2 regions of the Nonomuraea maheshkhaliensis genome follow, and region 2 is predicted to be linked to the other one. Evidence: predicted binding sites of a transcription regulator. Region 2 holds the regulator's gene; the other holds the start of a gene.
What was found. The regulator HrcA, encoded in region 2, represses chaperone genes, less so after heat shock. The targets are predictions, from matches to a motif close to TTGGCACTCTCNNNNNGAGAGTGCCAA.
Positions count from the first base shown of each region.

Region 1: the regulator HrcA is predicted to act here: its motif matches at 3,881-3,907, upstream of groES (co-chaperone GroES).

Region 1 is NZ_BAAAMU010000054.1:19,422-35,372, forward strand. It holds gene tsaD (tRNA (adenosine(37)-N6)-threonylcarbamoyltransferase complex transferase subunit TsaD) at 1-305, shown strand, start outside; gene ABFX54_RS30910 (hypothetical protein) at 393-2,234, opposite strand; gene ABFX54_RS30915 (class I SAM-dependent methyltransferase) at 2,428-3,714, opposite strand; gene groES (co-chaperone GroES) at 3,996-4,307, shown strand; gene groL (chaperonin GroEL) at 4,379-5,998, shown strand; gene ABFX54_RS30930 (DUF7711 family protein) at 6,215-6,928, shown strand; gene ABFX54_RS30935 (sigma-70 family RNA polymerase sigma factor) at 8,015-8,650, shown strand; gene ABFX54_RS30940 (DUF5319 domain-containing protein) at 8,760-9,137, opposite strand; gene ABFX54_RS30945 (helix-turn-helix transcriptional regulator) at 9,177-10,172, opposite strand; gene guaB (IMP dehydrogenase) at 10,757-12,238, shown strand; gene ABFX54_RS30955 (GuaB3 family IMP dehydrogenase-related protein) at 12,242-13,363, shown strand; gene ABFX54_RS30960 (hypothetical protein) at 13,446-13,700, shown strand; gene ABFX54_RS30965 (dihydrofolate reductase family protein) at 13,706-14,287, opposite strand; gene ABFX54_RS30970 (TetR/AcrR family transcriptional regulator) at 14,361-14,933, shown strand; gene ABFX54_RS30975 (phosphotransferase family protein) at 14,943-15,719, shown strand; gene ABFX54_RS30980 (class II fructose-bisphosphate aldolase) at 15,744-15,951, opposite strand, start outside.
Region 2 is NZ_BAAAMU010000024.1:99,578-107,175, forward strand. It holds gene ybeY (rRNA maturation RNase YbeY) at 1-72, opposite strand, end outside; gene ABFX54_RS18720 (PhoH family protein) at 69-1,109, opposite strand; gene ABFX54_RS18725 (histidine triad nucleotide-binding protein) at 1,227-1,571, opposite strand; gene ABFX54_RS18730 (SigE family RNA polymerase sigma factor) at 1,851-2,363, shown strand; gene ABFX54_RS18735 (hypothetical protein) at 2,360-3,016, shown strand; gene ABFX54_RS18740 (16S rRNA (uracil(1498)-N(3))-methyltransferase) at 3,158-3,883, opposite strand; gene dnaJ (molecular chaperone DnaJ) at 3,880-5,022, opposite strand; gene hrcA (heat-inducible transcriptional repressor HrcA) at 5,034-6,047, opposite strand; gene ABFX54_RS18755 (hypothetical protein) at 6,601-7,107, shown strand; gene ABFX54_RS18760 (DUF3097 domain-containing protein) at 7,125-7,598, shown strand, end outside.

The DNA of each region.
Region 1 (15,951 bases), on a different contig from region 2:
CCTCGTTCCAGGAGGCCGTAGTCGACGTGCTGACCCGTAAGGCGTTGCAGGCGTGCCGGAAATATGACGTGCACGATCTGCTGATCGGGGGCGGGGTGGCGGCCAACTCGCGGCTGCGGGCGCTGGCCCAGGAGCGGTGCGAGGCGGCCGGCGTGCGGCTGCGGGTGCCCCGTCCCGGGCTGTGCACCGACAACGGCGCCATGGTCGCGGCGCTCGGGTCCGACCTGGTGGCGGCCGGGGTCACGCCGTCGACGCTGGAGATCCCGGCCGACTCGTCGCTGCCGATCACGACCGTGCACGTCTGACCCGACCGCCCGCCGCCCCCGCCGGCGCGGTGAGGGCGGAACGGGAGCGGGCCGCGCGGTCCTTGGGCTGAGCAGCCCCTGGGGCGCTCAGTCCTTGGGGCGGGTCGGGCGGAGGAGAGCCTCGGCCAGGGCCAGCATGGTCTCCTCCAGCGCGCCCAGCCGCTTGTTGAGGTCTTCGGTCGCGGGGTTGACGATGCCGGACACCGTGCCGGCCAGCTCGTCGTGGTCGGGGCGGGACCGTACCAGCTCGGTGAGCGTCTCGGTCGCGGCGGCGAGACGTTCGGCCTGCTCGCCCGAGTGAGTCTGGATCAGCTCGCCGACCTGCTCGGGGATGGCCAGCGTGGCGGGGAGCTGGGTCATGCGCTGGTTGACGGCCTCGATGCGGTCGTCGACCGACTCCAGGTGCGCGCCCGCCTGCTCGGCGCGGGTGGCCAGGCCGTTGAGGTGGGTGTCGAGGCCGTTGAAGCGGGTGTCGAGCCCGCCGAAGTGACCGTCGACGGCGTCGAAGCGGCTGCTCATGTGTTCCTCGGCCTCGCCGAGCCGCTCGTCGATGGCGTCGATCTGGTTGTCGAGCTTGTTGAAGCGGCCCTCGTTGCGGGTGGCGGTCTCGCTGACGTGCTGGTCGGTGGTGGCCATGCGCTCGTCGAGCGAGGCGAAGCGGGCGTCCACGCGTACGTCGAGCGCGTCGAAGCGGTCGTCGTGGCGGCCCAGGTGGCCGTCCAGGGTGCCCAGCCGCTTGTCCACGGCGCCGAGCCGGCCGTCCATGGACAGCAGCCGCTGGTCGACCCCGCCGATCCGGCCGTCGAGGCCGTCGAGCCTGGTGTCGATGTCGGCCAGGCCCTCGTCCGCCGACTCCAGCCGGCTGTCGAACCCGGTGAGCCGGGAGTCGAGCCCCTGCAGCCTGCCCTCGGCCCGGTCGAGGCGGGCGTCCACGCCGCTGAGGCGGGCCGTCAGGCGCTGCTCGCTCTCGCCGAGCTGCACCGCGAGGTGCTGGTCGGTCTCGTCGAGCCTGGTCGTCAGGCGCTGCTCGACGCCGGTCAGGCGGCCGGTGAGCTGCTCGTCGGCCTCCTTGAGCCGGCTGACCAGGCGTTCGTCGGCCTCCAGGAGCGCCGTGGCCAGGCGCTGGTCGGTCTCGTCGAGCCGGACCGCGAGGCGCTGGTCGGTCTGCTCCAGCCGGGTCGTGAGCCGCTGGTCGGCCTCGTCGAGCCGGGCGCTGACGCGCTGCTCGCTTGCCTCGACCTGACCGGTCAGCTGGTCGGTGGTGCTCCGCAATTGCTCGCTGACGTTTTCCGACAGGTCGCTCATCGCGACCTCGACCCGGTCGGTACGGGTGGTCAGATCGGACATCGACTTGTCGAGCCGGGTGAAGCGGCTGGCAGCGGCCTCCATGCTGGAGTTGAGGGTGGCCAGCTTGGCGGAGAAGTCGGACATGCCCTTGGTGATGCCGTCGGTGGTGTCGAGCACCGACTGCAGCTTGCCGAGGGCTTCGTCCACGCTCTCGCCCACGGTGCCGAGGTCGGCCCACAGGCTGGGCAACTCGGAGACGGGGGCCATCCTGGCGTCCACGTCGCCGACCCTCGCGTCCACCTCGCCCACCCTGGCGCCCACGGCGTCCACGTGGTCGCGTACGGCCTCGACGTGCTGCGCCAGGCCCTCCGCCCACATCGGCGGCTTGGCGGAGATCTCGTCCAGCCGCCCGCTCACCGACTCCAGCGTGCCGCTGAGCCCGCCCAGCTCGCGCTCGCGCACCTCGCGCAGCAGCCACTCCATGCCTTCGAGCCGCTGGCGGATCTCGTCGAGCACGGCGCCCTGCGTGCGCTGCTCGTAGACGTGGTCCTGGGCGGCACGCGCGAGCAGGTCGCGCATCCTCTTGGGTACGGCGTCATGCGCGCCCGTCTGAAGCAGGGTGGTGTGGTTGGAATGGTCCACCGAAAGCTCCTTCGCTCGCCGACGGTCTGCCGCGCAGCGGTGGGGTTGGTCCGGTTCATCTGAAAGAGCGAGAACGCGGGTGACCGCATTAAGGGGGAGAACTCCCGCCCGCCAACCTTAGCCTTTCGATCATGGTCCGTCAGGGCCGAAGTGAAAGATCGCTGTTAACGCGCGGATGACCGAGTTTGGGGGTTCAGGCAGGTGAGAGGGGTTTGCAGAGAAGAACCGATGGTTTGTCGAGAATGCGGGTCAAGATGACGACGGCCGAGTTTCCGCCTTTGAGGCGCAGGTCGGCGCGGAGGCGTTCGATGTCGACCGCGGAGCCCCGCTTTTTGATGGTGACATTGCCGATTTGTCGCTCGCGGAGTAGCGCACGGAGTTTTTTCAGAGAGAACGGGAGAATGTCCTCTATTTCGTATCGGGTGGCCCACGGGGTGTCCACCGGGTCGTCCGCGGTGATGTAGGCGATCAGCGGGTCGAGCAGCCTGCCGCCGACCAGCTCGGCCACCTCGGCGACGAGATGGGCGCGGACGGCGGCGCCGTCCGGCTCGTACACGTACCGGCCGGCGGGGCCGACCGGGGCGGGCGTCGCGGTGGCGCCGGCGGCCGTGAGGGAGTGGCCGCCGGGCAGCAGCGTGGCGCGCCGGCCGGCGGCCCGGCCGGTCCAGCGTCCGCCCCGCCCCCCGCCCTGGCCGGTCCAGATCGTGGCCTCCTTGACCTCCCCCTTGTACGAGACCCACTCCGTCTGCGCGCCCTCGGGGATGAACTCGTACGGGATGCCGGGCGCGACCTTGACGCAGGCCAGGCCCGCGCGGGAGATCAGGTCGAGCACCACGGGCCAGGGCGGGGAGTAGGCCATGGGGTCGAAGGTCCTGCCCCTGCCGGTCCGCCTGGCCGGATCGGCGAACAGCACGTCGTACTCCTCCGGCCTGATCCGCGCCGCGTCGCCCGCGCGTACCGTCACCCGGTCGTCCACGCCGAGCGCGCGGGCGTTGGCCGCGGCCACGGCGACGGTCAGCGGGTCGGTGTCGACGGCGGTCACGGCGCAGCCGGCGCGGGCCAGCGCGAGCAGGTCGCCGCCGATGCCGCAACAGGCGTCCACGACGTGGAGCGCCTTCCCGGCCGCCGGTTCGGTCGGTGGTGCGGCCGCCGATTCAGCCTCCGGGCCGGTCGGCGCTTCGCATGTGCGTCGGGTCATCGTTTGCAGGCGGCGGGCGCGGTGTTCGGCGACCTCCGCCCTGGTGGACTGCTCCAGGCCGTGCGGCGTGAAATACATCACCGCCGCGTCCTCGCCGAACTTGGCCTTCGCCCGTTCCCTGAGCCCCGCCTGGGTGAGCGCGGCGGAGGTGAGGGCGGCGTCGTACGTCCTGCGCAGCGTGGTGGCGGCGGCGACCGGGTCGGCGCCGGCGAGCTCACCGGCCCGCGCCAGGGCCTCCTGGCCGCGCGGGGTCAGCAGCTCGGTGAAGGCGTCGAGGTCCACGTCGTCCGACGTTAGCGCCACGGCGTACCCGGATCGTCCCGCAGACGGGGTGAGATGGGAGTATTTGTCCACGTAGCAGCATTACGAGGCCCGGGCTTTGACGCCTGATCGCTCAGAGCAGACGCGTTCGTGTTGACTGTCAAGCCCCTCTTGCATATGTTTCGTGTTGGCACTCTCCCCTTGAGAGTGCCAACGTGCGACGAGGCAGGTCTGACACCCGCGACGGCAGGCCCCGCTGGTCGCCTCTTCTGATCATTCAAATCTGAAGGGGAGGTCCGATCGTGACGACCGCCACCAAGGTTCCCGTTAAGCCGCTCGGCGACCGCATTGTGGTTCAGCCGCTTGAGGCCGAGCAGACCACCGCTTCCGGCCTGGTCATCCCTGACACCGCCAAGGAGAAGCCGCAGGAGGGCAAGGTCCTCGCGGTGGGCCCGGGCAACTGGGACGAGGACGGCGACAAGCGGATTCCGCTCGACGTCTCCGAGGGCGACATCGTCCTCTACAGCAAGTACGGCGGCACCGAGGTCAAGTACGGCGGCGAGGAGTACCTCGTGCTCTCCGCCCGCGATGTTCTCGCGATCATCGAGAAGTAGCCGGATGTGTCGAGCCCCGGGCGCTCTTGAGGGCGGCCGGGGCTTTCGACGCTAGGAGAGGACTTTCAGTTATGGCGAAGATCCTGGAGTTCGACGAGGACGCCCGCCGCGCGCTTGAGCGCGGTGTCAACGCCCTCGCGGACGCCGTGAAGGTAACCCTCGGCCCGCGTGGCCGCAACGTCGTCATCGACAAGAAGTTCGGTGCGCCGACGATCACGAACGACGGTGTGACCATCGCTCGTGAGATCGAGCTGGAGGAGCGCTACGAGAACCTCGGCGCCCAGCTCGCCAAGGAAGTGGCCACCAAGACCAACGACATCGCGGGCGACGGCACCACCACCGCGACCGTCCTGGCCCAGGCCATGGTCCGCGAGGGCCTGCGCAACGTGGCCGCCGGCGCCTCGCCGCTGTCGCTCAAGCGCGGCATCGACAAGGCCGCCAAGGAGATCAGCGACAAGCTGCTCGCCAGCGCCCGCGAGGTCGGCGACAAGAAGGAGATCGCCAACGTCGCGACGATCTCCGCGCAGGACGCCAAGATCGGCGAGCTGATCGCCGAGGCGTTCGACAAGGTGGGCAAGGACGGTGTCCTCACCGTCGAAGAGTCCAACGCCATGGGCATGGAGCTCGAGTTCACCGAGGGCATGCAGTTCGACAAGGGCTACCTGTCGGCCTACATGGTGACCGACCCCGAGCGGATGGAAGCCGTCCTCGAAGACGCCTACATCCTGCTCACCCAGGGCAAGATCGCCTCCATCGCGGACTTCCTGCCGCTGCTGGAGAAGATCGCCCAGACCAAGAAGCCGCTGCTCGTGGTCGCCGAGGACGTCGAGGGCGAGGCCCTGGCCGTCCTGGTCACCAACAAGATCCGCGGCACCTTCACCTCCGTGGCCGTCAAGGCCCCGGGCTTCGGTGACCGCCGCAAGGCGATGCTGCAGGACATGGCCATCCTCACCGGCGGCCAGGTCGTCAGCGAGGAGGTCGGCCTCAAGCTGGAGCACGTCGGTCTCGAGGTGCTCGGCACGGCCCGCCGCGTCGTCGTCACCAAGGACGCCACGACCATCGTCGACGGCGCCGGTGACGCGCAGGCCATCGAGGACCGCGTCAAGGAGATCAAGATTGCCATCGAGCAGTCCGACTCCGACTGGGACCGCGAGAAGCTGCAGGAGCGCCTGGCCAAGCTCGCCGGCGGTGTGTGCGTGCTGCGCGTCGGCGCCGCCACCGAGGTGGAGCTGAAGGAGAAGAAGCACCGCCTCGAGGACGCGATCTCCGCGACCCGCGCCGCGATCGAGGAGGGCATCGTCTCCGGCGGTGGCTCCGCGCTCATCCACGTCTCCAAGGAGCTCGACGACCTCGGCCTGACGGGCGACGAGGCCACCGGTGTCGGCGTCGTGCGCCGCGCCCTGGTGGAGCCCGCCCGCTGGATCGCCGAGAACGCCGGTCTCGAGGGTTACGTGGTGACGCACAAGGTGGCGGAGCTGAAGGCCGGCGAGGGCTTCAACGCCGCCACCGGCGAATACGGCAACCTGCTCGACCAGGGTGTCATCGACCCGGTCAAGGTCACGCGCTCGGCCGTGCAGAACGCGGCGTCGATCGCGGGCATGCTGCTCACCACCGAGGTGCTCGTGGTGGACAAGCCCGAGGAGGAGGCCCCGGCCGCCGGCCAGGGCCACGGTCACGGCCACGGCCACTGACCTCACGTCCGACCGTTTCACGGCCCGCACCCGTCCGGGGGTGCGGGCCGTGAACGTTCGCGGGGGTTGCCCGTGCGGGGGTGCGGGCTGTGGCGCGGTTCTGGGGCGTGTCCGTCCGGCGGGTACGGGCCGTGACACGGTTTCCGAGCCGCCCGGCGGCGTGGGAGCAGGACGTACGCTGGGCGCTGACTCGACGCGGGGAGGGTGTGGGCGCGGATGCGGTACCAGCGGGCTGTGGAGCGGTTGCGGATGCTCGCGCAGGCCTGCGAGCAGACCCGGCGCGTGCCGGCGGACGAGCCGTTCCTACGGGAGGCGTACGTCTTCGGCGACCTGCTTGAGGGCGCCGACCCCATCGAGGCGATCGAGGTCGCCTTCGTCCTGAACCTGCCGCCCGAGGAGGTGTCGTGGGGCTCCCACCCGCCCGGCACGGCCTGGCTGGTGGACTTCCTGCGCCTGGACAAGGGCGGGATCGCGTACTGGTGGCGTTCCCATCGTGATCCGGTGGCCAATCATCTCATTCGTGAGCCCGTGCGGTTCTGGTCGCCGGCCGGGATCGAGCCCGGGGTCTTGGAGGCGCTGGCTGAGCGCCGCTTCGAGTCGGCCCGCGAGCAGACGGCCGCCGTCCGCCGCCCACCGGCCCAGGTGGAGGCCGAGCTGAAGACGGCCCTGGACCACCTGAGATCGGTCCATGCGGCGTACTGGGACCGTCGATGGCGCCGCGAACACCGGGGGCTGGGCCGCTATCCGGAGCATCACCTGTGGGAGGCGGTGCAGGGCTATCTGGAACTCCTCGACGAGCATGCCGGACGCGCCGACCACGGCGAACGCGACGAGCACGCCGAGCATGGCGAACGTGACGAGCGCGATGGGTCCGACGGACGCTACGAGCGTGACGGGTCCGGCGGGTCCGACAAGCGCGACGAAGGCTAGGAACGCCACGAGGCCGACGACCCGCGACGTGGCCGGCGTGGATCGCAATTGGGGGTGGTGGCGCAGGCCGCGTCCGGGGTGATGGGCGTGGGTGGCGGTGGTGGAGGGGTGTTTGCGGGCTGCGGGGTTGGTGAGCGATGCCCCGATGGTGACCGCGGTGTCGGGTGTGCGTGGGCTGCGACAACGGTGAGCAGGGTGAGCAGGGCCTGGCTGGCACGGGTGACGGCTGGGTGGCGGTCTGCCATGCCATCGCCCGGAGCCCGGAGCCCGGAGCCCGGCTCGGCCCACGGCCGTCAGCAGTACTTCTGAGCGCGGCCGTTCAGCGCCCCGTAGCCCATGGCCTGCAGATCCCGCAGACTCGCACACCAGCAGTGCCGCAGCCCGACGCCCTCGCAACCTGGCCTCGGCCCGGCCCATGTCACGTCCACGGCCGCCGGCACCTCCCTGGCCCGGCAGTCCGGTGTTCCAGCAGCCCGATGTCCCCGCAGTTCAGCACTCTTGCTCCCTGCGGTTCAGCCCCGTAGGTCGGCAGGTCGGAGTTGAGCTGCCTGGCGTCCCACACACCCGCCCGAATCGCCCCGCACTCCCGGTGCCTCCCTTCCCCGGAGACGGAGTCGCCCGTTCCCCGTTGCTGTGGAGGCGGTGGCGTTCGCTGGAGTGCGAGGGTGCCGACCGTGGTGGGTGGGTGGGAGTGTGGCGGAGCCGGGTGGGAGGAGTCGGGTGGGGCGGTGGCCGGGCAGGGAGCCGGGGCGGTTGGGGGGGTTGATGGTGGGGTGGATTTGCGGAAGGGTCCGATGTTTGTGGGGGTGGGTGGGTTCGGGGGGTCGCGTTGAGTGAGGGACTTTCGCGGACTGGAGCGGCAGGATGGGGGGAATTGGGGGAAAAGGTGGAAAGTTGGAGTAAACCGAGCACGGGCGATAAGCGTCGGCGGCATGACAAATGTCGTGCATTCCGGGTTATCGGATGAAATATTATGTCAGTATTAAGGCTTAGTGTGGTCAGTTGATTACTGACAGTTATCGTCGCTTCAATGTGACCAATCCGTAGCCGTTCGCTATGACGACAGGCCGGATCAGTGCGGGCATCATGCCTATCGTGAGCGAGGGAAGCGTCGCCGACGCCAAAATTGGGGTAAGGCTCGCGTCGAGACTTCCGGCACGGACGGATGACTCCGACCTTAGGGAACTGACGAGCCTCGCCGTGCAGGGGGATCGCAGTGCGATCGAATCTCTGCTCGGTGAGTTGCGTCCGATGGTGGTGCGGTATTGCCGCGCCAGGCTGGGCCGGGTTTCAGGGCAATATCACATTGCCGATGACGTGGCCCAGGAGGTGTGCATCGCGGTGTTGTCCGCGCTGCCGCGATACCGCGACATGGGGCGGCCATTCGCGTCGTTCGTGTTCGGGATCGCCTCGCACAAGGTGGCCGACGCGCTGCGGAGTTCGGTGCGCTCGGCGGTGCCGACCCAGGATCTGCCCGACGGGCCCGACGACGGGCCTGGACCTGAGGAGACGGTGGTCCGCTACATCGAGGTGGAGCACGCCAGGCGGTTACTGGCCAGGCTTCCCGACAATCAGCGCGAGTTGCTGCTGCTGCGGGTGGTGTCGGGGTTGTCGGCCGAGGAGACCGGTAATGTACTCGGTATGTCACCGGGTGCGGTCCGCGTCGCCCAGCATCGGGCGCTGGCCAGGTTGAGGCAGATGGCCGAGCTGGAGTCGGCTTGACGCCTGAGGACGAGACCGACGCGCTGCTCGACGCGCTCGGTCGTGGACAGACGCCTGACTCAGGCGATCCAGCGGCGCGGTTGCTGGCCGCGCTGCTCGAAGACGTCGGTCAGCGGCGCTCCTCCGTGTCGATGACGCCGTCGACATAGCCTCTGGCGTAGTCCCAGCTGACGTAGTCGGCGGGGTCAGGGTGAAAGGCCGGCTCGTGCACCTGTGGCTGGCCTTTCTCGATCATCTGCTTCAGGTTGCCGCGCAGCAGCTCCCAGTCGAAGAAGTGCTGCTCGCCGCATTCCGGGCAGTCGAGTACGAGCCCCAGAACCCCCTGCGGTTCGAGCAGGGAGCGGAAGACCTCGACGTCGGCGAGGTCGGTGATGGCCTCGTCGCGTTCGGCCGCCGTCAGTGGCTCGGCGTCGTCGAGTGCGCCCATCGCTGAGGAAGGGTCGTTCGGATCGTCCGCGAACGGATCGCGGGGGACGTCTTCCAGCACCTTCCCACCATATGACCGAAGCGGCCCCAGCGGTGGGCTTTACCTCAGCCATCCGCGTCTGGCGGCCTCCACGCCCGCGTGGAAGCGGGATTGAGCGCCCAACTCGGTCATGGCCTCGGCGAATCTGGCGCGTACGGTACGCACCGACACCCCGAGCTGGCGGGCGATCGAGTCGTCGCACATGCCCTGCGCGGCCAGCCGCAGCACCTGGACCATGCCCTCGCCCCGCCCGCTCCAGGGCAGGGGCAGCGCGCGGGCCCACAGCTCGTCGAACAGCGAGCTGAGCATGCCGACCACGACGGACGTGCGGACCAGGTAGAAGTTGTAGGCGTGGTCGGGCAGGTTGCCGCCCCAGTGGGCGGGCAGGCCGGCGACCTCGGTGCCGGCCGTCATGAACCAACTCGGCAGCCGGTCGAGCGTGCGTACCTTGCCACCTGTCTCGGTCAGCTCGGTGAGCTGGTCGCGTACGCCGGGGAGCACGAGGCTGGAGACCGGAATGATCGCATGAACCATGAGAAGGTTTCGTTTTTGCGCATCGATCCATGGATCCGCAAATTTCCGCGCAAAGTCGGTCATGGTGCGGTCGTCCGGAACGGCGGTCAGTAATTTCATCGGCGGCGAATGAGACTGCACGGCGATGCCCACCACGCTCTCGTACAGGACGTCGGCGCCGCTGGCCATCTCCACCGTGAAATGGCCGCTGCGGTAGTCGCGTCCGGCGTCGTAGTCGCGGATCAGGCTGCGAATGGAGCCGAGTGCCGAGTCGATCATGCGACTCTCCTCGGCCAGCCGGTCGAGGCGTTCGGCGATCACCCTGCCGAGCGCGGCCGCGGGGTGCCGGGCCAGGTATTGGCCGGACTGCTCGTCGATCACCCCCAGTTTCACGAGGTCGTCGAGCTGACGGCCGACCTTCTCGACCGGGCCGTCCATGGCCTGGGCGAGGTCGGTGCGGCTGGCCTTGTGCAGCCGCAGCACCGCCGAGTACAGCGCGGTCTGAGCCTGGTCGAGGCCCAGCGTCTCGAAGGGATCGGACACGGTTCGGGGCTCGTTGCGCATTTTATGCGGCTCCGGTGGGGGGTCACGGGCGTGCCGCGAGGATAACCCCGTATAACGCCTGTGTCCGCGTGTTGCGCCGACTCGGTAGACGCCTGGTGCAACTTCGTGCAATTGCACGTTTGCACATTGCAATGTGCCGGTGAGTAACGCATTCTTTACCTAGCGTCGGCATCCAGGAAGGGCGCGGCAGCTTCGGCCATCAGGACGCGGAGGGGGGTTCGGTGGTGTGTTGCGCTGCCGCTCCCGGATGCCGGTGGCCGGGGGATGGGACGGATCACCGACCGTCCCATCCCCCGGCACTTCGATGATGCCGGGAGTACGACGGACCGTGGGGGCCCGTTGTGCTCCCGGCATCATCCGTGTTCGGGGTCACCGCGTGCCGGCGTTCCGCACGGCGCGTCGGTGGATACGGACGCCCGTGCCGGGGTTCCGTGGGGCCGGCGATCCGGCGGATACGGATGCCCGCGGGGAGGTTGCGCGGTGAGCGGTGAGGCCGTGCGGGCTGTTTTGGAGACAGGCCCTAGACTTGGCTCATTCAGCGCAACGGCAGGAGGGGCCGCAGCATGTCCAAGTTCACCGAGACAGGTCTGACCTTCGACGACGTGCTGCTGGTGCCGGGCTATTCCGACCTGCAGCCGGGGGAGGCCGACACCCGGTCCCGGCTGTCCAGGGACATCACGCTGTCCATCCCGCTGATCTCCGCCGCGATGGACACCGTGACCGAGGCCCGCATGGCCGTCGCCATGGCCAGGCAGGGCGGCATCGGCATCCTGCACCGCAACCTCTCGGTCGAGGAGCAGGCCCAGCAGGCCGACCTGGTCAAACGGTCCGAGGCCGGCATGGTCACCAACCCGGTGACGTGCAGCCCCGACGACACGCTGGCCGACGTCGAGCGGCTCTGCGCCACGTACCGGATCTCCGGGGTGCCCGTGACCGACATGTCGGGCACGCTGGTCGGCATCGTGACCAACCGCGACATGCGCTTCGAGACCGACCACTCGCGGCCCGTGCGCGAGGTCATGACCAAGATGCCGCTGGTCACCGCCCCGGTCGGGGTGTCGCGTGACGACGCCTTCGCCCTGCTCAGGCAGAACAAGATCGAGAAGCTGCCGCTCGTCGACGGTGAGGGCAGGCTGCGCGGCCTGATCACCGTGAAGGACTTCACCAAGAGCGAGCAGTACCCGCTGTCCACCAAGGACGCCGACGGCCGGCTCATCGTCGGCGCTGCGGTGGGCGTGGGCGGCGACGCCGAGCTGCGCGCCAAGGCGCTCATCGAGGCCGGGGTCGACGTGGTGGTCGTCGACGTGGCCCACGGCCACTCCAAGGGGCTGGCCGACATGATCGCCAAGGTCAAGGCCAACAGCAAGGTGCAGGTCATCGGCGGCAACATCGCGACCAGGGCGGGCGCCCAGATGCTGGTCGACGCGGGCGCCGACGCGGTCAAGGTGGGCGTGGGCCCGGGCTCGATCTGCACCACCCGCGTGGTGGCCGGGGTCGGCGCGCCGCAGGTCACGGCCATCTACGAGGCGTCCAAGGCGTGCGCGCCCGCCGGGGTGCCGGTGATCGGCGACGGCGGCCTGCAATACTCCGGCGACATCGTCAAGGCCATCGCCGCCGGGGCCGACACGGTCATGCTGGGCTCGCTGCTGGCCGGCTGCGAGGAGTCGCCCGGCGAGCTGATCTTCATCAACGGCAAGCAGTTCAAGTCGTACCGGGGCATGGGCTCGCTCGGCGCCGTACGCAACCGCGAGCGCGGCGGCACCTCCTTCAGCAAGGACCGCTACGCGCAGGCGGACGTGGGCGGCGAGGACAAGTACATCCCCGAGGGCATCGAGGGTCAGGTCCCCTACCGCGGCCCGGTCGCGGCCGTGGCCCACCAGCTCGTGGGCGGGCTGCGCCAGGGCATGTGGTATGCGGGCTGCCGGACGATCCCGCAGATGCACACCGACTGCGAGCTCATGCCGATCACGGCGGCGGGACTCAAGGAGAGCCACCCCCACGACATCCAGATGACCGTGGAAGCTCCGAACTATCACAGAAGGTAAGTCATGACTCAGCAGGTGGAGATCGGCCGGGGGAAGACCGGGCGCCGGGCGTACTCGCTTGACGAGATCGGCCTGGTGCCCTCGCGGCGCACCCGCGACCCGGAGGAGGTCTCGATCGCCTGGCAGATCGACGCCTACCGGTTCGAGCTGCCCGTGCTCGTCGCTCCCATGGACAGCGTGGTCTCCCCGGCGACCGCCATCGAGATCGGCCGGCTCGGCGGCCTGGCCCCGCTCGACCTCGAAGGGCTCTGGACGCGCTACGAGGACCCGCTGCCGCTGCTGGAGGAGTGCTCCGCCCTCGACCAGGCGGCGGCCACCAAGCGGCTGCAGGAGATCTACGCGGCGCCGATCCAGGAAGAGCTGATCGGCCGCAGGATCGAGGAGATCCGTGCCTCCGGTGTGACCACCGCCGTGCGCCTGTCGCCGCAGCGCACGGTCCAATACCACAAGGCCGTGATCGACGCCGGCGTCGACATCTTCGTCATCCGCGGCACGACGGTCTCGGCCGAGCACGTGTCGGGGCGGGCCGAGCCGCTCAACCTCAAGCAGTTCATCTACGAGCTCGACGTGCCGGTCATCGTCGGCGGCTGCGCCACCTACACCGCCGCGCTCCACCTCATGCGCACCGGCGCGGCCGGCGTGCTGGTGGGCTTCGGCGGAGGCGCCTCGCACACGACGCGTACGGTGCTGGGCGTGGCCGTGCCGATGGCCACCGCGATCTCCGACGTCGCCGCGGCCCGGCGCGACTACATGGACGAGTCGGGCGGGCGCTACGTGCACGTCATCGCCGACGGCGGCATGGGCACCTCCGGCGACATCGCCAAGGCCATCGCCTGCGGCGCGGACGCCGTCATGGTCGGCTCGCCGCTGGCCCGCGCCGCCGAGGCGCCCGGCCACGGGTTCCACTGGGGGTCCGAGGCGCACCACCCCGACCTGCCGCGCGGGCGCCGGGTCGGCTTCGGGACGGTGGGGACGCTGGAGCAGATCCTGCACGGGCCCTCCAGCGTCGCCGACGGGTCGATGAACCTCATGGGCGCGCTCAAGCGGACCATGGCGTCCACCGGCTACTCCGACATCAAGGAGTTCCAGCGGGTCGAGGTCGTGGTCGCGCCCATCCAGCGCTGACCGGGGCCGGATAAGCCACTCCGGGCCGCTCCTCCTGGTGAGGGGCGGCCCGTTTCCGTACGGTGCCGTAGGGTTTCCTGCCATGGAATCCGTTGAGGAAAGGCTTGCCCGGCTGGAGAAGGAGGTCGCGGACCTGCGGCGTCACCTCGGCATCGGTCCCGGCTCCGTCGTCCCCGCGTCTGGCGGCCCTGAGCTGCCGCCGCGCTTCTACCAGGAACTGCGTGACGGCAAGATGATCAGGGCCATCAAGACCTACCGCGAGGCGACCGGAGCCTCGCTGGTCGTCGCCAAGCGCGCCGTGGAGTCCATGGCCCGCCGGCTCGAAGCCGGCGAGTAGGGGCCTCACCCGGCGGACGCGGGGCGGCTGTAGGTCATCAGGGCGGCGCCGTTGCTGAACGTGCGGGTGCCGGTCAGGGTGAACGTGGTCGGGGCGAAGGCGCCGTGGAAGGCCGGGATGCCCGCCCCCGCCACCACCGGGTAGCACTTGACGATCAGCTCGTCGATCTCGGGCAGGAGCTGGGCGGCCAGGTTGCCGCCGCCGCACAGGTAGATGTTCAGGCCGTCCTCCCGCTTGAGCCGGCGTACGAGACCGAGCGGGTCGTCGGGGACGAGCTCCACGGCCGGGTCGTCGATGCTCTTGATGGTGCCGGAGACGACGTACTGCCGCAGGTGCGCGTACGGGCTGGTGACTCCGGCGGCCAGCCCCGGCTCGTAGGAGCCGCGGCCCATGACGACGGTGTCGAAGCTCTTGTTGGGCGCGTCGAGGCCGACGTGGGCGCGGATGTGGGTGGGGACGGTCTCCGGGTATTCGCCGTTGAGGTAGGCCGCCATGTCGTCGGCCAGGGGATAGAAGTCGTACTCGCCCTCGGGGCCGGCGATGTAGCCGTCGATCGAGGTGGCGATGTAGTAGACGAGCTTTCGCATCCAGACCAACTCCATTTGAAGTACTATGATTGAAGTGGTTTGACCGTAGTACTACAAATGGAGTGGTGTCAAGGTGGTCAGGCAGAATGTGGCCCGGCGGGCGGCGCTGGTCGATGCCGCGATCGAGGTGCTGGCCAGGGAGGGCGCGCGCGGGCTGACGTTCAGGGCGGTGGACGCGCAGGCGCGGGTCCCCACCGGGACCGCCTCCAACTACTTCGCCAGCCGCGACGACCTGCTCACGCAGGCCGGCGGCCGGATCTACGAGCGGCTGCAGCCCGACGCGGCGACGGTGGCCGACAGCCTCAGCGGGCCGCGCGACCGCGACCGGATCGCCGTGCTGATCCAGGAGGTGGTTGACCGGGTCTCGTCGTTCAGGTCCGGCTACCTGGCCCTGCTGGAGCTGCGGCTGGAGGCCACCAGGCGGCCAGAGCTGCGCGCCGTGCTGACCGAGCACATCAGGGCCGACGTCGAGGCCAACATCCGCCACCACCTCGACTCGGGGCTGCCGGGTGACGCCGACACCGTGGTGCTGCTCTACCTGGCGATGAACTGGCTGGTGGTCGAACGGCTCACGCTGCCCGACGTGTTCGGGGAAGAGGAGATCGCCAGGCTCGTGACCAGCGCCGTCGAGCGGCTGGTGCCCTAGCATGCGGAAATGGCCGATCTTCAGCACACGCACGAGCTCGTCTACGACGGCGACCGCGTCAGCAAGCGCTACGTGGACGGCAAGCCCGGCGCCGCCGAGCGCGAGTGGCGGGCGCTGACGCTGCTGGCCGAGCACGCTCCCGGCCTGGCGCCCGAGCCGATCGCGTACGAGGACGGCGTCGTGACCATGTCGAAGATCGACGGCGCGCCGCTGCGCGGGCTGCTGGCCAGGGACGTGCACGTCGCGGCCATGGCCGCGGCCCTCACCGAGCTGCACGCCGCCGTGCCTGGCCATGTCCTGCGCGCTCTGCCCGTACGGCCCTGGCAGCGCGAGGCGCTCGTCGACTGGGTGCTGCGGCGGTGCGCGGCCTGGCAGCCGCGCGAACCGCTGGCCGACCGGGCCGTCAAGGAGGGGCAGCGGTGGCTGGAGAGCTGGTCGCCGGGCGAGTCGGGGGTCAGGCCCGCGTTCGGGGCGGGTGACGGCAACCTGGCGAACTTCCTGTGGGACGGCACCCGCGTGCGCGTCGTCGACTTCGAGGACTCAGGGCGCAGCGACGTGGCGTTCGAGCTGGCGGAGCTGGCCGAGCACGTGTCGATGTGGGTGGACGGGGAGGTGGAGATCGCGCGCAGGTTCGAGCTGAGCCCGCAGGAGGAGCGGCGGCTGCGGGAGTGCCGCAGGGCGCACGCGCTCACCTGGTTCTTCCTGCTCTCCCACGAGAGCCCACGCAACCCGCCGGGGACGTTCGAGCGGCAGGTCGAGCGGGTTCTCGCCATCCTGGAGTCGTGACGCCGGTCTGAGGTGAGGCGGGCGTCAGCCCGTCAGGACGCCCAGCAGGTGGGTGACTTCGCGGGCCACCGCGTCCCGGCCCGCTTTGAGGTATTTGCGGGAGTCGACCACCCGCTCGTCGTGGGCCAGGTAGTCGCGTACGGCGCCGGTGAACGCCTTGTTCAGGTGGGTCGCGATGTTGATCTTCTTCATGCCCTGCCGTACGGCCTCGCGCAGCACGTCGTCCGGCACC
Region 2 (7,598 bases):
GTGAGCGGCCAGGGCGGCGATGCTCTCCTCGTCGACCCCTACCCCGGACTCGTTGTTGATCTCGATGCTCATGGCCGTCGCTTCCCCCGCTGCTGGATCGCCTTCGGCTCCTGGGCGGCCTGCGTGGCATCGTAGCGCCCGTAGGCGTCGACGATCTCGCTGACCAGCTTGTGCCGGACCACATCGGCGCTGCTCAGGCGGGCGAAGTGGATGTCGGGGATGCCCTCCAGGATCTCCTGCACCACCCGCAGGCCGCTGACCGTGCCCGAGGGCAGGTCGACCTGGGTGACGTCGCCCGTCACCACGATCTTGGAGTTGAATCCCAGCCGGGTGAGGAACATCTTCATCTGCTCGGCCGAGGAGTTTTGCGCCTCGTCGAGGATGATGAAGGCGTCGTTGAGGGTGCGGCCGCGCATGTACGCCAGCGGCGCGACCTCGATCGTGCCCGCGGCCATGAGCTTGGGGATGGAGTCGGGGTCGACCATGTCGTGCAGGGCGTCGTAGAGCGGGCGCAGGTAGGGGTCGATCTTCTCGTAGAGCGTGCCGGGCAGGAAGCCGAGCCGCTCACCGGCCTCGACCGCCGGCCGGGTGAGGATGATGCGGTTGACCCGCTTCTCCTGCAGCGCCCGCACGGCCTTGGCCATCGCGAGATAGGTCTTGCCGGTGCCGGCCGGGCCGATGCCGAACACGACCGTGTGGTTGTCGATCGCGTCGACGTAGCGCTTCTGGTTGACGGTCTTGGGGCGGATGGTCCGCCCGCGCGAGGAGAGGATGTCGAGGGAGAGCACCTCGGCTGGACGGTCGGAGGTCATGCGCAGCATGGCGATGCTGCGCTCGACCGCGTCGGGGGTGAGCTCACCGCCGCTGCGCAGGATCTCGACGAGCTCCTCGAAGAGGCGCACGACGGCACCGCTCTCATCGGGGCTGCCGGTGACGGTGATCTCGTTGCCACGCACGTGGATGTCGGCCCTGAAGGCACCCTCGATGACGCGGAGCAGCTCGTCACGGGAGCCCAGGAGGCTGACCATCGGGTATTCGTCCGGAATCAGCACCTTCGCCTGAGTGCGCGAAGGAGGTGCTGTGCGTCGGGATTCGTGTAGTTCGGACATGGGCAGGCCAGCGGCCTGATGCCTCCCGGTCTCTTTCGGTGTGCTTCTCCGCCCATCGTAGCCGGGACCTGGCCGATTGCTCGCGCCAATATCACCACCTGAGGCCGGAGGTGTCCGTTATCCGGGCGGCCAGCCCAGATCGCGCCCGCCCAGGACGTGGGCGTGGACGTGGAAGACGGTCTGCCCGGCGCCCGCCCCGGTGTTGAACACGATGCGATAGCCGCTTCCGGACACCCCGTCCAGCACGGCCACCTCGTGCGCCGACTTCAGCACCTCGTCGGCGAGCCCGTCGTCGGCCGCGGCCAGCGCCGCGGCGTCGGCGTGGTGCTCCTTCGGGATGACGAGCACGTGCGTGGGAGCCTGCGGATTCACGTCGCGGAAGGCGAGGGTCCTGCCGGTTTCGTAGACGATCTCAGCGGGAATCTCGTTGGCGACGATTTTGCAGAAGAGGCAATCGCTCACCCGATCACCCTATCGAGCGCTCACCGCCGGCAAGTCCGTTGCGAATCGGTAATCAGCTGTGTCGTGCGTAGGAAGATCAACGAGGTTAGGGTGAGTGTGCGACACTACAGCTAAAAGAAGACGATTCAGGGTCGGGCGAGCGCCACCTGGCGAGGACACGACTGGGTAATGCACCCTAAGGAACCGGGGAAACCTCAAGAACCGGAAGAGCGTAAACCCTCTGGGAAGGCCGCGCGTCCCACTGATGTGACCACCGAAACCCTCCTGGCCGACAGGTCGATGGGGGCGGTGCCGGTCGGGTGGGATGCCGACATGGCCGTGACGGCGCTGTACAGCGCGCACTTCCGGTCATTGGTACGTCTCGCCGTGTTGCTGGTGCGCGACATTGCAACAGCCGAGGAAGTCGTGCAGGATGCGTTCGTCGCCATCCATGGCGCCTGGCGCAGACTGCGTGACCCCGACAAAGCACTCGCCTACCTGCGTCAATCCGTCGTCAACCGGTCCCGGTCCGTGCTGCGTCACCGCGCGGTCGTCGAGAAATACGCCCCCAAGGGCCTGCCTGACGCCCCGAGCGCCGAGAACGGCGCGATCGGCGAGCTGGAACGCTCCGCCGTCATCGAGGCGTTACGAGCCCTGCCGACCCGACAGAGAGAAGCACTGGTTCTACGCTACTACGGTGATCTGTCCGAAGCTGAGATCGCCCACGCCATGGGGATCAGCAAGGGCGCGGTCAAGAGCCACACGGCACGTGGTATGGCCGCGTTGCGATCGGTCCTGGAGAAGATGTCATGAGCCAGCCCCCCGACGAGTACGGCGACCTCCTGCGTCGTGCGCTCCGCGCGGAGGCGGACGCGGTCGTACCCTCGCCGGAAGGACTGGAGATCATCCGTGGCCGCATCGAGCGGCGTGGAGTGCGCAATCTGTTCTGGTGGCGAGCGGGCGCGGCCGCCGCCAGCGCCCTGCTGGTGGCGGGAACGATCGTGATGGCCGTTCCCTCGTTGCGCTCCCAGATCATCGACCAGATTCCGGCCGCCCCCATCGACAACGAGACGACCTCCGAGGCTCCTTCCAACTCCTCCACCACCCGTTCCGTGCAGCCTCCGCCGCCGGAGCGGACCAGCGACCCGCCCGCGGTCGTGATCCCCGAGACCCCCAAGCCGCCGACCCCGCGCACCAGCCGTAAGGCCGGCTCGACCAGCAGGCCGTCCCCGTCGGCCAGCCCGACGCCCACCGACTGCCCCTCGACCCTGACCGAGCAGGCCGAGCCTCCCGCCGACTGTCCTACGCTGTCACCGACGCCCACTCCGACGCCGACGTCGGAGGAGACGAGCGCGCCGCCCACGGCCTGCCCGCCCGAGGAGTGCCCGCCGTCAGACGACGCGATGGAGACACCCGCGGAACTGGGCAGCCCGCTGCAGGACACCTCCGACGCCACGGTGCCCTGACCCGGCTGAGCCGGCCGGACCACCCGCACATCGTCACGACCGCAGCGTCGCGGTCACACCCCCATGCCCCGCCCGCAGCGTCGCGGGCACGCTCGCACGGCCTGCGCGATTCCTCTCACGGCCTGCGCGGTTCGCGCGGCCTCACCAGCGTCCGGTACGGCTCAGCAGCACGGCCGCCGCCGCGACCCCCGCCGTGGACGTACGCAGCACCGTCGGCCCCAGCAGCACCGGCGCCGCCCCGGCCGCCCCGAACCGGGCGAGCTCGTCCTCCGAGACGCCGCCCTCAGGCCCCACGACCATCACGATGTCGCCGCTCGCGGGCAGCGAGACCTTCGACAGCGGCTCAGCCGCCTCCTCGTGCAGCACCAGGCCCAGGTCCGCCCCGGTGAGCAGCCGTTCGACCTGGGCCGTGGTGGCGAGGTCGGTCACCTCGGGCAGGTGGAAGCGGCGGGCCTGCTTGCCCGCCTCACGAGCCGTGGCACGCCACCGGCCGAGCGCCTTGGCGACCTTGTCACCCTTCCACTGGGTGATGCTGCGCGCGGCCGACCACGGGACGATCACGTCGACCCCGGCCTCGGTCATCATCTCGACCGCCAGCTCGCCCCTGTCACCCTTGGGCAGCCCCTGGACGACGACGAGCCGGGGCCCTGGCGCCTCGACCCGGTAGCGGCGCAGCACGTCGAGCCTGAGCGCGTCCTTCAGCGTCTCGCGTACGACGCACTCGGCCACCGTGCCGGCGCCGTCGGTCAGATCGACCCGCTCACCGGCGCGCAGCCGTCGTACGGAGGCGGCGTGCCGCCCCTCGGGCCCATCCAGCGTCAGCTCGGGGCCGTCGAGCGCCTCAGCCAGGAAGACGGGCGCCGTCACCGGCCGTTGAACGCGTCACGCAGGCGGGAGAAAAAACCCTGCTGACCCGGTGCGAACTTGCCAGGCGGGCGCTCCTCACCCCGCTGCCTGGACAGCTCGCGGAGCAGTTCTTCCTGGGCGGTGTCGAGGCGGGTCGGCGTCTCGACGTTGACGTGGATGAGCAGGTCGCCCCTGCCGGACTCGTTGAGCCGCTGCACGCCGCGGCCGTACATGGTGATGACCTGGCCGGACTGGGTGCCGGGGCGGACGTCGACCTCCTCGGAGCCGTCGAGCGTCTCCACCGCCAGCACGGTGCCCAGCGCGGCGGCCGTCATCGGGATCTGCACGGTGCAGTGGAGGTCGTCGCCGCGCCGTTCGAAGATCTCGTGGGCCCGCTCGACGATCTCCAGGAAGAGGTCTCCCGGCGGGCCGCCGCCTGGACCGACCTCCCCCTCGCCGGCGAGCTGGATGTGGGTGCCGTCCTCGACGCCGGCGGGGATGCGGACCTTGATCGTACGGCGGGTGCGCACCCGGCCGTCGCCTGAGCACTCCTGGCAGGGGTGGCGGATGATCGTCCCGAAACCACCGCACTGGGGGCACGGCCGCGAGGTCATGACCTGGCCCAGGAAGGAGCGGGTGACCTGGGAGATCTCACCGCGCCCGTTGCACATGTCGCAGGTGTCGGGGTGGGTGCCCTGCGCGGCGCCGGCTCCGTGGCACACCTCGCACAGCACGGCCGTGTCGACGGCCAGCTCGCGGGTGGTGCCGAACGCCGTCTCGCGCAGGTCGAGCTCCACCCTGATGGTGGCGTTGCGGCCCCTGCGGGCGCGTGAGCGCGGCCCGCGGGCGCCGGCGGCCGTGCCGAAGAAGGCGTCCATGATGTCGCTGAACGGGAAGCCCGCGCCGAACCCGCCCGCGGCGCCCGCGCCCGCTCCCGCGCCGCCGAAGGGGTCGCCACCCAGGTCGTACATCTGGCGCTTGTTGGGGTCGGAGAGCACCTCGTAGGCCTGCGTGATCTCCTTGAACCGCTCCTGGGTCTCAGGATCGGGGTTCACGTCGGGGTGCAGCTCACGGGCGAGACGGCGGTAGGCCTTCTTGATCTCGTCCTGACTCGCGTCACGGCGCACCCCGAGGGTGGCGTAGTAGTCGCTGTTTGCCACTTATCGACCTCTTATGATGCAGCCAGGATCTGGCTGACGTAGCGTGCCACCGCGCGTACGGCGCCCATCGTCACGGGATAGTCCATCCTGGTCGGCCCGAGTACGCCGAGCCGGGCCAGTTGGTTGTCGCCAGAACCGTATCCGGTCGCGACGATGGATGTCCCCCGCAGGTAGGGGTTTTCCGCGCCGATGCGCACGGTGAGCGCGGACGGGGTGTCTGAGGTTGTCTCGCCGAGCAGCCGCATGAGGACCACCTGCTCCTCCAGCGCCTCCAGCACGTCGCGCAGGCCGGTGGTGAAGTCGGCGCCGGCGAGGTTGGCCGCGCCGGCGAACACGATCTTCTCGTCGTGCCGCTCGACCAGCGTCTCGAGCAGGACCGACAGGACCGTGGCCACCACGGGCCGGTCTTCGAGGGGCAGCCGCTCGGGCAGGTCGGCGACCAGGTCGGGCACGCTGCTCAGGCCGCAGCCGTCGAGGCAGGAGTTGAGCACCGCGCGCAGGTGCGCGATGCGGGCGTCCTCCACCACCTCGGGCAGCTCGACCACGCGCTGCTCGACGCGGCCGGTGTTGGTGATCAGCACGAGCATGACCCGCCGGTCGCTCAGCGGGACCAGCTCGACGTGCCTGACCGTCGAGCGGGTCAGCGTCGGATATTGCACGACCGCGACCTGCCGGGTCAGCTGCGCGAGCAGCCGGACCGTGCGGGTGACCACGTCGTCGAGGTCGACCGCGCCGGCCAGGAACGTCTCGATGGCTCTGCGCTCGGCCCCGGACAGCGGCTTCACCTGCGAGAGCCGGTCGACGAACAGGCGGTAGCCCTTGTCGGTCGGCACGCGGCCCGCGCTGGTGTGCGGCTGGGTGATGTAGCCCTCCTCCTCCAGCGCGGCCATGTCGTTTCTGACCGTCGCGGGGGAGACCTTCAGGTTGTGGCGCTCGGCGAGCGCTTTGGAGCCCACCGGTTCGTTGGTGGACACGTAGTCTTCGACAATGGCTCTGAGCACAGCCAGCTTACGTTCGTCGAGCACGTGCTCACCTCCTGCCTCTGTCTCTGTCAGGAACGCGGTGTCTAGCACTCTGTGTTCCCGAGTGCCAAGTGTACGGCTCTCGCCCACAAGGTGCGATAACAGCGGGTCCCATCCTGCTGCTGGCGTGGTGTGAGCGACAGGCCTCAGACTGGCGAGCATGACCGACGATTCTCAGCCCCCGCCGTACGGCCCCCCGTCTGAGCAGGGGCCTCACCACGGTCAGCCGCAACCTCCTCAATACGGACCGCAACCCGGCTCGCCTTCCGGGCCGCAACCCGGCCCGCCTTCCGGGCCGCAACCCGGCCCTGGCCCCGATCAGCCACCGTACGGACAGCCACCGTACGGGCAACCGCCTTACGGGCCGCCGCCGCAGGGACGGCAGCCCCCGTACGGACAGCCTCCGCCCTACGGGCAGCAGCCGCAGTACGGTGAGCCCACCCAGTTCGGCCCGCCACCCCAGTACGGACAATACGGCCAACAGGCCCAATTTCCACCACGAATCGACTCCAAAGCCATAAAGCCCAGCCTGTGGTGGCTCGCCGCCGCCTGGGGCGTGTTCCTGGTGTGCGTGGTGGCGGGCGTGGCCCTGTTCGGCGGCGGCCTGGTGAGCAGCGTGGCGGACATGGCGCCGACGAAGACGTTCGCGCCCGGCGAGAGCATCACGGTGTCGGTCGATCCGGCCGACAAACCCGCCGTCTACGTCGCCAGCGACGCCCGCATCTCCTACGACTGCGCCATCTCCGGCGGCCCCGGCCAGGCCAGGCTCGCCAAGGTCCCCGGAAACCAGAGCGTCACCTGGGGCGACACCGTCTGGCAGGAGATCCTCGTGATCAACGCGCCGGCCAAGGGCGACTACCGGCTCACCTGCACCAACCAGGAGCAGGCCACCGTCCGCTACGGCGTCGGCCGCGACGTCCTGTCCAGCCTGGGCGGCGTCACCGGCGGGCTGGCGGGGCTGTTCCTGCTGCCCGGCGCGGGCCTGCTGGCCGCCGTCGCCGGCACGGTCGTCGTCCTGGTACGCCGGAGTGGCGCCCGCAAGCGCCTTGCGGTCAGCGGGTGATTTGCTACGGTCCCCGTGTGTACGAGGGCGATGTTCTGGCGGGAAACTGGCGTCGGCCGGGCAAGGGGAAGATCCCCAAGGTGCCCGCCGAGATCGATCTGGTCGTCGAGGACGCCGACAGCGGCTTCTGCGGCGCCGTGGTGGCCTGTGACAAGGAGGCCGTCACGCTCGAAGACCGGTTCGGCAAGCGCCGCCTGTTCCCGCTGGCGCCCGCCGCCTTCCTGCTGGAGGGCAAGCCGGTGACCTTGGTACGCCCCGCCGCCGCCCCCGCCGCGCCCCGGCGCAGCGCCTCGGGCTCCATCGCCGTGGAAGGGCTGCGGGCCAGGGTCGCCAGGCAGAGCCGGATCTACGTGGAGGGCGTCCACGACGCCGCCCTCGTCGAGAAGATCTGGGGTCATGACCTGCGGGTCGAGGGGGTCGTGGTCGAATACCTCGAAGGCGTGGACGACCTGCCCGCCATCGTGGCCGAGTTCGGCCCGGAGCCGGGGCGC